One region of the Hoeflea sp. AS16 genome, then DNA from elsewhere that is predicted to be linked to it. Evidence: riboswitches for the same ligand, from Rfam matches in the RefSeq annotation. Region 1 holds a riboswitch; the other holds the start of a gene.
What was found. A riboswitch is a leader RNA that binds a small molecule or an ion and turns the genes downstream of it on or off. The one in region 1 is predicted to bind S-adenosylmethionine.
Positions count from the first base shown of each region.

Region 2: linked by a shared signal. The riboswitch ahead of metA (homoserine O-succinyltransferase) and the one ahead of WNY80_RS15835 (O-succinylhomoserine sulfhydrylase) in region 1 are both predicted to bind S-adenosylmethionine.

Region 1 covers NZ_JBBMQQ010000006.1:146,004-151,585, forward strand. Annotated here, with positions in the region: gene WNY80_RS15815 (glycosyltransferase family 2 protein) at 1-1,230, shown strand, start outside; tRNA gene WNY80_RS15820 (tRNA-Gly) at 1,196-1,269, opposite strand; gene WNY80_RS15825 (ion transporter) at 1,407-2,210, shown strand; gene WNY80_RS15830 (2'-deoxycytidine 5'-triphosphate deaminase) at 2,236-3,324, opposite strand; SAM riboswitch at 3,405-3,482, shown strand; gene WNY80_RS15835 (O-succinylhomoserine sulfhydrylase) at 3,528-4,712, shown strand; gene WNY80_RS15840 (CDP-alcohol phosphatidyltransferase family protein) at 4,701-5,324, opposite strand; gene apaG (Co2+/Mg2+ efflux protein ApaG) at 5,494-5,582, shown strand, end outside.
Region 2 covers NZ_JBBMQQ010000002.1:148,835-154,416, forward strand. Annotated here, with positions in the region: gene WNY80_RS06030 (ABC-F family ATP-binding cassette domain-containing protein) at 1-1,315, shown strand, start outside; gene WNY80_RS06035 (hypothetical protein) at 1,384-1,758, opposite strand; gene WNY80_RS06040 (MoxR family ATPase) at 1,953-2,795, shown strand; gene WNY80_RS06045 (GGDEF domain-containing protein) at 2,919-4,052, shown strand; SAM riboswitch at 4,156-4,233, shown strand; gene metA (homoserine O-succinyltransferase) at 4,292-5,230, shown strand; gene WNY80_RS06055 (GNAT family N-acetyltransferase) at 5,235-5,582, shown strand, end outside.

The DNA.
Region 1 (5,582 bases):
GCGGCGGAACTGAGAGGCCGCAACAGGCTTCCGGTCTATACGGTTCTGATCGCCTTGCACGACGAGGCTGAGATGGTGCCGGCGATTGTCTCGCGCATATCGGCACTGCGCTGGCCCAAAAGCCTGCTCGATATCAAATATGTCTGCGAAGCCGACGACGAGGCGACCATTCTGGCCCTGAAGGCGCAAAATCTCGGGCCGGAAAGCGAGATCGTCCGCACGCCGGATTTCGGGCCGCGCACAAAACCCAAGGCGCTGCAATATGCGCTGCAGGGCGCGCGCGGCTCGCTGGTCGCAATCTATGACGCGGAAGACAAGCCGGCGCCGGGACAATTGCTTGAAGCATGGGCGGCCTTTCGTGACGGCGACAAGCGGCTTGGCTGCGTACAGGCGCCGCTTGCGATCGCGAACCTGAGAACAAGCTGGATCTCGGGCCTGTTCGCCCTCGAATACAGCGGCCTGTTCCGTGTTCTCATTCCATTTCTGGCCCGATACCGCATGCCGATCCCGCTTGGCGGAACATCAAATCATTTCCAGCGGGCAGCACTAGAGGCGGCCGGCGGATGGGATCCGCACAATGTGACCGAAGATGCGGATCTCGGCCTCAGGCTCTATGCCCACGGCTATCTCACGGGCATGCTGAAATGCGCCACGGTCGAAACCGCACCGACCACACCTGAAGTATGGACCCGGCAGCGAACGCGGTGGCTCAAGGGATGGGCACAGACATGGCTGGTGGCCATGCGCCGGCCGCTGCACACCATCCAAGCGCTGGGATTTGGCGGGTTTGCGATCTTTCAACTGCTGATCGCCGGCATGCTGGTTTCGGCCCTTGCGCACCCTTTGATGTTCATCTTCATCGGGGTGACGCTGGCCTGGCTTGCCAGCGGATCGGCCGCACCGGTGTCGACCCTGCACAGCACGCTGATGTGGATCGACCTGGCCAATATCGGCGGGAGTTATCTGACCTTCATCGCGATGGGATGGCGCGGCTTCACCGGCCATGAAAGAGCCAGGCTGAAAGCTTGCTGGATGCTGCTGACACCGGCCTACTGGCTGCTGATGTCGGTTGCCGGATGGCGGGCGCTGGGCCAGCTGGCTTCAAACGCGCATCTGTGGGAAAAAACACCGCACCCGGCAGCGCCGGAATGGGCTGCAGCAGCAGGCGGCAACGAGCTTGGCAATGGGCAGGATATGGAGCGGGTGAAGGGAATCGAACCCTCGTCTTAAGCTTGGGAAGCTTCTGCTCTACCATTGAGCTACACCCGCTGACGCCGGACGATCCTTGGCGGTGTTCAGCGGCGGTGTCAAGTCACCCAGAGGCGGTAGTTGGACAGGTGTCGGGTTGACGGGAGACCGGCGCCACCTCATATCAGGGGCGCTTGCTTCCAACCCAGATACGCTTCATGGACCTGTTGAAAACCTTCCTGTCATCACGACGCTTCGAAAGCGTCATCACCGTCCTGATTGTCATCAATGCGATCACACTGGGGCTCGAAACCGTACCGGAAGCAGTGCAGCTTTTCGGCGGAGTGCTCATGCTGTTCGACCGGGTCATTCTCGGCGTCTTCGTGCTGGAACTGACCGCGCGGCTTGTCGCCTGGCGGCTTGATTTCTTCCGCGACCCCTGGCGGATCTTCGATCTTCTTGTGGTCGGCGTGGCGCTTGTTCCGGCAACCGGCGGGCTTTCCGTGCTCCGGGCGCTGCGCATACTCAGGGTATTGCGGATCATCAGCATCGTGCCGTCGCTCAAGCGGGTTGTCGGCGGACTTGTCAGCGCGCTGCCCGGCATGGGCTCGATCATGCTGCTGCTGACGCTGGTCTTCTACGTCTTCTCGGTGATGGCGACCAAGCTCTATGGCGACAGCTTTCCCGAATGGTTCGGCTCGATCCCGGCTTCGGCCTATTCGCTGTTCCAGGTGATGACGCTTGAAAGCTGGTCGATGGGCATTGTCCGTCCGGTGATGGAGGTCTACCCGCTGGCATGGGCGTTCTTCATTCCGTTCATCGCCTGCACCACCTTTACCGTGCTCAACCTGTTCATCGGCATCATCGTCTCGGCGATGCAGGAAGAGCATGAAGCAGAAGCCACGGCCGACCGCGAAGCGATGGCATCTGACCAGAGCGCCATGCTGGAAGAACTCAAGGCAATCCGCAGGGATCTGGCGGAACTGCGCGCAGCGCAGACCGGCACAGCCCGGCCGTCGTAATCAGCGTCGCGGAAATCTCGGGCTTTCAGCTACGGAAATGCTTGGACAGTTTCAGGCCCTGCGCCTGATAATTCGAGCCCAGGCCGGAACCATAAAGGGCCGCCGGGCGCTCCAGCATCCGCTCATAGATCAGCCGGCCAACGATCTGGCCATGCTCGAGAATGAACGGCACCTCGTGGCTGCGTACCTCGAGTACGGCACGGCTCCCGGCGCCACCGGCTTCGGTGTGGCCGAAACCGGGATCGAAAAAGCCTGCGTAATGCACCCGGAATTCACCGACCAGCGGATCGAACGGCGTCATTTCGGCCGCATAGAGCGGCGGTACATGCACGGATTCCCGGCTCACCAGAATATAGAATTCATCCGGATCGAGGATCAGATCGGCGGAACCGCGATTGTACAGCGGTTCCCAGAAATCATACACGTCCTGCGCCGCGCGCTTGTCGACATCGACGACGGCGGTGTGGTGCTTGCCGCGGTAGCCGATGAGGGCATCGTCGCCCTGCCCCATCAGATCGATCGACAGCGCGATGCCGCCGCCCGACACATTGGGGGTCTCGGAGGCGACCAGCGTTTCGGTGCGGTGGAGCTCTGACAGTTCATCCTCGCCAAGCACCGCATGGCCCTGGCGGAAGCGGATCTGCGACAGCCGCGATCCGGTGCGTGCGACAATCGGGAAAGTGCGCGGACTGACTTCCAACCACAGCGGGCCGGTGTATCCCGGAGCGATCTTGTCGAATTCCTGACCGTAATCGGTCATCACCCGGGTGAAGATATCAAGCCTGCCGGTGGAGCTCTTGGGATTGGCCGAGGCCGAGATCTCCGGCGGAAGCGCCAGGTTTTCGAGCAACGGCACGATGTAGACACAGCCGGTCTCAAGCACCGCACCTGCCGAAAGGTCGATCTCGTGCATGCTCAGCCGTGCGAGCTTGTCCTCAACCCTGGCGGACGGCCCGGGAAGGAAGCTGGCACGAACCCGGTAGGCCCGGGCGCCGAGCCGGAGATCAAGGCTCGCCGGCTGGATCTGGTCAGCATCCAGCGCACGGCCGGAGCCGAGCTTCCCGCCATCAAAGAGCGCCTGAATAGCGCGGTCAGAGAGAATTCCTGCGCCCAATTTTTACCCGCTCCATTTCAACTGATGTCTTGATGGCAAGGTGTGACGATTGACGCAAGCGCGGCAAGGTATTAAAAGGCAGGTTATCCCGTGGTGATTTGGCCGACCGGCTTGCAGCCACGTTAAACAAGTCGCTAAAAGGTCGGGTTGCAAAACCGGCTGGCGACTTCGCAGCCGGTTTTTTTGTGTTTTGGACGAAGATTATGAAAAACAGCCGCCAACTCCGCCCCGCCACCCAGCTCGTGCACGGCGGAACCACCCGCTCCGGGTTCGGCGAGACTTCCGAAGCAATTTATCTGACACAGGGCTTTGTCTATGACAGCGCCGAAGCCGCGGAAGCGCGGTTCAAGGGCGAAGAGCCGGGCTTCATCTATTCCCGCTACGCCAACCCGACGAATGACATGTTCGAAAAGCGCATGTGCCTGATGGAAGGCGCGGAAGAAGCCCGCGCCACGGCATCGGGCATGGCGGCGATCGCGGCGGCTCTCCTGTGCCAGCTTCGCGCCGGTGACCACGTGGTTTCCGCCCGGGCACTGTTCGGTTCCTGCCGCTGGATCGTCGAGACGCTGCTGCCCAAATACGGCATCGAGTCGACCCTGGTCGATGGCCGCGACCTGGCCAATTTCGAAGCCGCGATCAGGCCCAACACCAAGGTGTTCTTCCTCGAAAGCCCGACCAATCCGACGCTTGAAGTGACCGATATCGCTGGCGTGGCGAAACTCGCCAACCAGATCGGCGCCAAGCTGGTGGTGGACAATGTCTTCGCCACGCCGCTGCTGCAAAAGCCGCTGGAACTGGGCGCGCACGTGGTGGCCTACTCGGCGACCAAGCACATTGACGGCCAGGGCCGCTGCCTGGGCGGGGTGATCCTGTCGGACAAGGACTGGATCGACGAGCACCTGCAGGATTTCTACCGCCACACCGGCCCGTCAATGTCGCCGTTCAATGCCTGGACCCTGCTCAAGGGCCTGGAAACACTGCCGCTCAGGGTGCGTCAGCAGATGGAGAATGCCGGCCGGATCGCCGATTTCCTCGCCGACCACCCGGCTGTTGCGCGGGTGATCTATCCCGGCCGCGCCGACCATCCGCAGGCCGATATCTGCGCACGGCAGATGAAGGGCGGGTCAACGCTTGTGGCAATCGACCTCAAGGGCGGCAAGAAGGCTGCGTTCTCGCTGCAGAACGGCCTTGAAGTGGTCAAGATTTCCAACAATCTGGGCGACACCAAGAGCCTGATCACGCATCCGGCGACGACCACCCACAAGAACCTCTCGGAAGAGACACGCGACGAGCTGGGCATCGGCCCCGGTGTTCTGCGGTTCTCGGCAGGGATCGAGGATGTCGACGACCTGATCGAGGACTTCGACCGCGCGCTCTCAGGCCTCTGAGGGCTGGTTGGGGAACTCGGCCCGCGCCTGCATGATCCGCGAAAGCGCGGTGTAGAGGCAGATTGCGGCGAATACCCAGGCAACCGGCGCAAACCAGGCCGGCCAAAGGCAGAAGATGCCAAACACAATGTAGGTCTCGCTGGCTTCGGCGAGACCGGTGGTGAAGTAGATCGACTTGACGCCACGCGATGTCGTGCTGAGCCCGCGCTTTTCGGCAACGATGGCATAGGCAAGGAAGCTCGCGCCATTGACGTAGAACGAGAAGATCAGCGCGGCGCCCGCAAGCGCATTTGCTACGGGGTCATGGATGACAAAGGCCAGAGGCACGGCGCCGTAGAACACGAAGTCCAGGGTGATATCGAGATAGCCGCCAAAATCGGTCCTTTGCGACGCCCGCGCCACCGAACCGTCCAGCCCGTCACAGATCCTGCTGACGATGACAAGCACCAGCGCAATGAGCATGAAATCCAGCGCGATCAGTCCCGCGGCGGCAAGGCCCACGAGGCAGGCGAAGATCGTCACATGGTCGGCTTTCACGCCGCGCGCGGCAAGCCAGGTTCCGGCCTGATCGAGACCCGGCTGGATCATCTTGCGTGCGGTTCCGTCCATCATGGTGCAGCCTCCCTGTGTGGCCCAAGTGATAGCGTGGCAGGTCCACCCCGTCACCGGCAGATTTCATCACAATCAAGTCAACACAAACCGCCATTTCCGGCCCTTTGGCAGCGCCGGAACGCTTGACGCAAGGGCCTCACTGTAGAATGAGTGTCGCAAGGAGTGACAGATGTACCGTGCGCTAACACGCGATATCGAAGTGACGGTGGAGCCCTATTATCTCGAGGACCAATCGGACCCCGAGGACGGACGCTATGT
Region 2 (5,582 bases), on a different contig from region 1:
GCATGACCGGCGGTTTCTTGAACGGGTCAGTCGGGCCACCGTCTGGCTCGACCGTGGCCGGTCGCTCAGGCTTGATCGTGGGTTTGCGCATTTCGAGGCCTGGCGGGATTCCGTACTGGAAGCCGAAGAGCTGGAGCAGCACAAGCTCGGGCGGCAGATCGAGCGCGAGGAGCACTGGCTGCGCTATGGCGTGACGGCACGGCGCAAGCGCAACATGCGGCGGCTGTCGGATCTCAAGACCATGCGGGCCGAGCATCGCGGTCACAAGGGTCCGCAGGGGCGGATCAATGCACAGGTTGCCGAGAGCCGCGATTCGGGCAAGCTGGTGATAGAAGCGGAAGGCATCTCGAAGAGCTATGGCGATGCGCCGGCAGTGGTGCGCGATTTCTCGATGCGGATCAATCGCGGTGACTGCATCGGTATTGTCGGCCCCAACGGCGCGGGCAAGACGACGCTTCTGAAAATGCTGATCGGCGAACTTGAAACCGACACCGGCTTTGTCCGGCACGGATCGAAGCTTGACATCGCGGTTCTGGACCAGCGCCGCGAAGTGCTCAATCCGGACGAAACACTGGCGCATTATCTCACCGACGGGCGTGGCGACAGCCTGATCGTCAATGGCGAAGCCAAGCATGTCACCGGCTACATGAAGGATTTCCTGTTCCAGCCGGAGCAGGCACGGACCCCGATCCGCAACCTGTCGGGCGGCGAGAAGGCGCGGCTGGTGCTGGCGCGGATCCTGTCGCGGCCTTCCAACCTGCTGATCCTCGATGAGCCGACCAACGATCTCGACATGGAGACGCTGGACCTGCTGCAGGAAGTTGTCGCCTCCTATCCGGGAACCGTGATCCTGGTCAGCCATGACCGTGATTTTCTCGACCGGACGGTCACATCGACCCTGGCGCCGGCGAATCCGTCGCAACCGGACGGGCGATGGATCGCCTATGCCGGCGGATATTCCGACATGCTGACGCAACGCGGCACGGAGGCGCGGGAGAAAAAGGCCCGGGCGGCACAGGAGGCCGGCAACACGGCTTCGGCGCCCAAATCCCAGGCGGCCAACCGGGATTCATCGCGCAAGCTTTCCTACAAGCAGAAATTTGCGCTGGAGTCGCTTCCCGGCAAGATCGAGGAAGCGCAGGCCAAGCTCGCGAAAATCGAGGCGGAAATGGCTGATCCGGCGCTGTTTGCCAAGGACCCGGACGGGTTTGCGGCGCGCGCCAAGACCCATGATGCGCTCAGGAGCGAGATCGAGGCGATGGAAGGCGAATGGATGGAACTCGAGATCCTGCGAGAGGAAATCGAGGGCAGCTGACAAGAAAGTTGCGCTCAGCGGAGGCCGCTTGAGCGCAACATGCATTCACCAGCGCAGGGGCTGATGTTTCAATCGGCCTTTGTGACCGAAGCGATGACGAACGTATGCAGTTCGTCCGCACCGTGATCGCGGATCGAGATGTATTCCCCGGTCTTGAAGACGTGGTTGGAGAGCCGGAAACCGGTTTCGTCATCACTTTCGTCGGCGGGGTCATAGTCGAATACCCAGCCGCCTTTCGGATGATGGACGAGATAGCCCAACTCGGAGCGTTCACCATCCCAGAAGCGCACAACGGTTGCCGATGACGGATCCTTTTCCCAGGCTTCCTTGTCGAGATGACCGTCCTTATCCAGCGGTGCATGGATGTCATAGCCGCGATGGACATTGCCATCGGGGAATTCCTTGTTGCGGGCCATGACCAGATGAATGTGGTAAAGCGTCATGTCATTCTCCAATTGATGCGATGCGCAGGTCACGATCATCCTGTCCCGCCGTTGCGGGCGTTGCCTTGATCTGGCGCAAACTGCTGACTTTGCACACACTGCCGATCTCGCGAACGGGTTGCGTCACGCGCCCGAGTGTGGTGTTGAAGACGGTATGGAACCAAGCCGCCGGAAATGTGGTGCATGGAGGAAATATGCAGTTTGAAGGCACATCCGCCTATGTCGCGGAAAAGGATCTCACCGTTGCGGTCAACGCGGCGATCCGGCTCGAGCGGCCGCTCCTGGTCAAGGGCGAGCCCGGCACCGGCAAGACGGAACTTGCCGTGCAGATCGCCAAGGCGCTGGGACTGGAGCTGATCGAATGGTCGGTGAAATCCACCACCAAAGCACAACAGGGGCTCTACGAATACGATGCCGTCAGCCGTCTGCGCGACAGCCAGCTTGGCGACGAGCGCGTCAATGATGTGGCCAACTACATCCGCCGCGGCAAGCTGTGGGAAGCCTTTGCGTCCGAGAAGAAAACGGTGCTGCTGATCGACGAGATCGACAAGGCGGATATCGAGTTCCCGAACGACCTGCTGCAGGAACTCGACCGGATGGAGTTCTATGTCTACGAGACCGGCGAGACAATCCGGGCCAAGCAGCGGCCGATTGTCATCATCACCTCGAACAACGAGAAGGAACTGCCCGATGCGTTCCTTCGCCGCTGTTTCTTCCATTACATCCGCTTTCCCGACATGGAGACGCTGCAACGCATTGTCGATGTGCATTACCCGGGCATCAAGCAGACCCTGGTCAGGGAGGCCCTGGCCCAGTTCTACGAGATCCGCGAGACGGCGGGGCTGAAAAAGAAGCCTTCGACATCCGAGGCTCTCGACTGGATCCGGCTTCTGGTGGCTGATGACGTGGAGCCGGAAACGCTTCGCGGAGACGCCAAGAATGCGCTGCCGAAACTGCACGGGGCGCTTTTGAAAAACGAGCAGGATGTGCACCTGTTCGAGCGGCTGGCGTTTTTGGCCCGGCAGCGCGGAAATTAGTTAGATCTGGTAATTAATTGGCTAGGTTTGGCTGATAGCGTTGGTCCTCCGGACACTCGCGAAAGGCCGACCCACTTGCCGTATGCCAACCTGTCATATGAATGGCTCGGGCCAGCAATCTTCGTGTCTGCTGCCGGTGCGTTCCTGCTGTTGTACCTGCATGACCGCAGGCAGTTGCCGATACTCAGGCTGGCCGGCGCATGGCTCTTGTCGGTGATCGGTTTCGTCGTGGTCATGCTGGTTGATGTCGACCTGCAGCCGGCTTATCAACTGGTCATCATGGGGTCGCTTTTCAGCGGCCATTTCCTGTTGGTCTGGGGCGTGGCTTCGCTGATGGGCAAAGATACGCCGTGGCTTCCCATCGGGATCGCGACATTGCTCGTCCTCGGCGCCGTTTTCTATGCCAATTACCACGGGTCGCTGTTCTGGCTGCGGGTCATAGCCGTCAACGCGTTCACGGCTATCGTGTACCTGAGCTGCTGTCAGCTTGTCTGGCGGGCCAGAAGCCACCGGACCGATGTGGTGCTGGCCTCGGTGTTCCTGATCCAGGTGCTGATGTCGGTGAGCCGGATTGCCCGGATCGGATTGTCCAACCTGGATCTGTCGACGCACGCCTCCTTCAAGAGTTCCCAGTTTGCCCTGTCGATGCAGACCGAGAACGCGATCTTTGCCATCATGCTGGGCCTTGCCCTGTTTGCCCGCTACTCCGTGGCGCTGGTGATGCAATTGCAGCGCCATGCGGAAACCGACCCGCTGACCGGCCTGTTCAACCGCAGGGCATTCGAAGCCAAGGCGCAGGCACTGCGGACGGCCTCCGAGCCGTTGCCTGCGGGATTGATCATCTGCGATATCGATCACTTCAAACGGGTCAATGACAGCCACGGGCACGCGGTCGGCGATCGGACACTGAAGGCGTTTGCCCGGTTGCTGGAACGGGAAACACCCGATGCGGCGATATGTGCCCGGCTCGGTGGCGAGGAGTTCTGCATTCTGATCGCCGGGCTTGATGAAGAGGCAACACGGCTCCAGGCAATCCATCTCCGTGCTGCCGTGGAACGGTTGCGCATTGTCCTCAATACCGGGCACCTGAGACTGACAGCGAGTTTCGGATACAGCGCGCTCGATGCCGGGGACGAGCTGTGGACCGCGGTGTCCGCCGCCGATGCGGCGGTCTATCAGGCAAAGAATGACGGCCGCAATCTGGTGCGGGGAATTGCATCGCCGGTGGCGAAAACCGGGCAGGCCAAATTGGCCTGAGTGCAGCTGTCGCTGGCTTCGTGACATGCATTCAAGTCCGCCGTGGCGGACCGTGAACGGGCGTCATTGACACGAGATTGACCTTGCAGGCGCACGTCACTAAATTGGTTTTTGTGGTGATTTGGCCGGCCGGCTTGCAGCCACGTTAAACAACTCGCTAAATGGCCGACGGGGCGCGTTCCCACCGGACCGGTAGCGTTGTATTCGCGGCCGGTTTTTTTGTTGGAGCTGAAAGCGTCATGCCAATCCGTATCCCCGATGGTCTTCCCGCCCGCGACGCGCTTGTGCGTGAAGGCGTGCAAATCATGGATGAATCAATTGCCGTGCGGCAGGATATACGTCCGTTGCACATCGGGCTTTTGAACCTGATGCCCAACAAGATCGCCACGGAAACGCAGATTGCGCGGTTGATCGGGGCTTCGCCGCTTCAGGTGGAGCTGACGCTGGTGCGGATCGGCTCGCACGTTGCGAAGAACACCTCGGAAGAGCACCTGATCAATTTCTATCACACCTGGGACGAGGTGAAGCACCGCAAGTTCGACGGCTTCATCATCACCGGTGCGCCGATCGAGACACTGCCATTCGAGGACGTGACCTACTGGCAGGAGATGGAGCAGATCCTCGACTGGACGACGACGCATGTCCATTCCAGTTTCTTTGTCTGCTGGGGGGCGATGGCCGCGGCATGGCACTTCCACAGAGTGCCAAAGCGCGCGCTTGAGGAGAAGGCGTTCGGAGTCTACCGGCACCGCAATCTCAATCCTGCATCGCCCTACCTGATGGGGTTCTCGGATGATTTCCAGGTGTCGGTGTCGCGCTGGACGGAAGTCCGGCGGGAAGATCTGACGCCGGATTTCGATGTGCTGATGGAAAGCGAACAGACCGGTTTGTGCCTGTTGCACGAGGCATTCGCCAACCGGCTCTATATCTTCAACCACATCGAATATGATTCCGGCACGCTTGCGGAGGAGTATTTCCGTGATGTGAAGGCGGGTACGTCGATCAAGCCGCCGGCGAACTATTTTCCCGATGACAACCCGGACAAGAAGCCGTCGAACCGATGGCGCAGCCATGCCTTCCTGTTGTTCGGCAACTGGATCAACCAGGTTTATCAAACCACGCCGTTCGACATGGAAGATATCGGCGAGGACCGGTCATTGGCAGATTCCGGGGAGTGAATGGATGACCGGAAAAGTTGAAATCCGGCCGATTGTGGCTGCCGATGAACCCGAATGGCGCCGGCTGTGGACGTCCTATCTGGAATTCTACGAATCCACGGTTCCGGAAGAGGTCTACCAGACCACGCTGTCGCGGATTGTTGGCGCGCACACAGTTGGCGAAGCATCGTTTTACGAGCCGCGCGGCCTGCTGGCACTGGTGGATGGCAAGCCCGCCGGCCTGGTGCACTATTTCTATCACCGGCATGGCTGGAAGATCGAGCCGGTTTGCTATCTTCAAGATCTTTACGCGGCGCCGGAGGTTCGTGGCACCGGCCTCGGCCGGGCCCTGATCGAGGCGGTCTATGCGCAA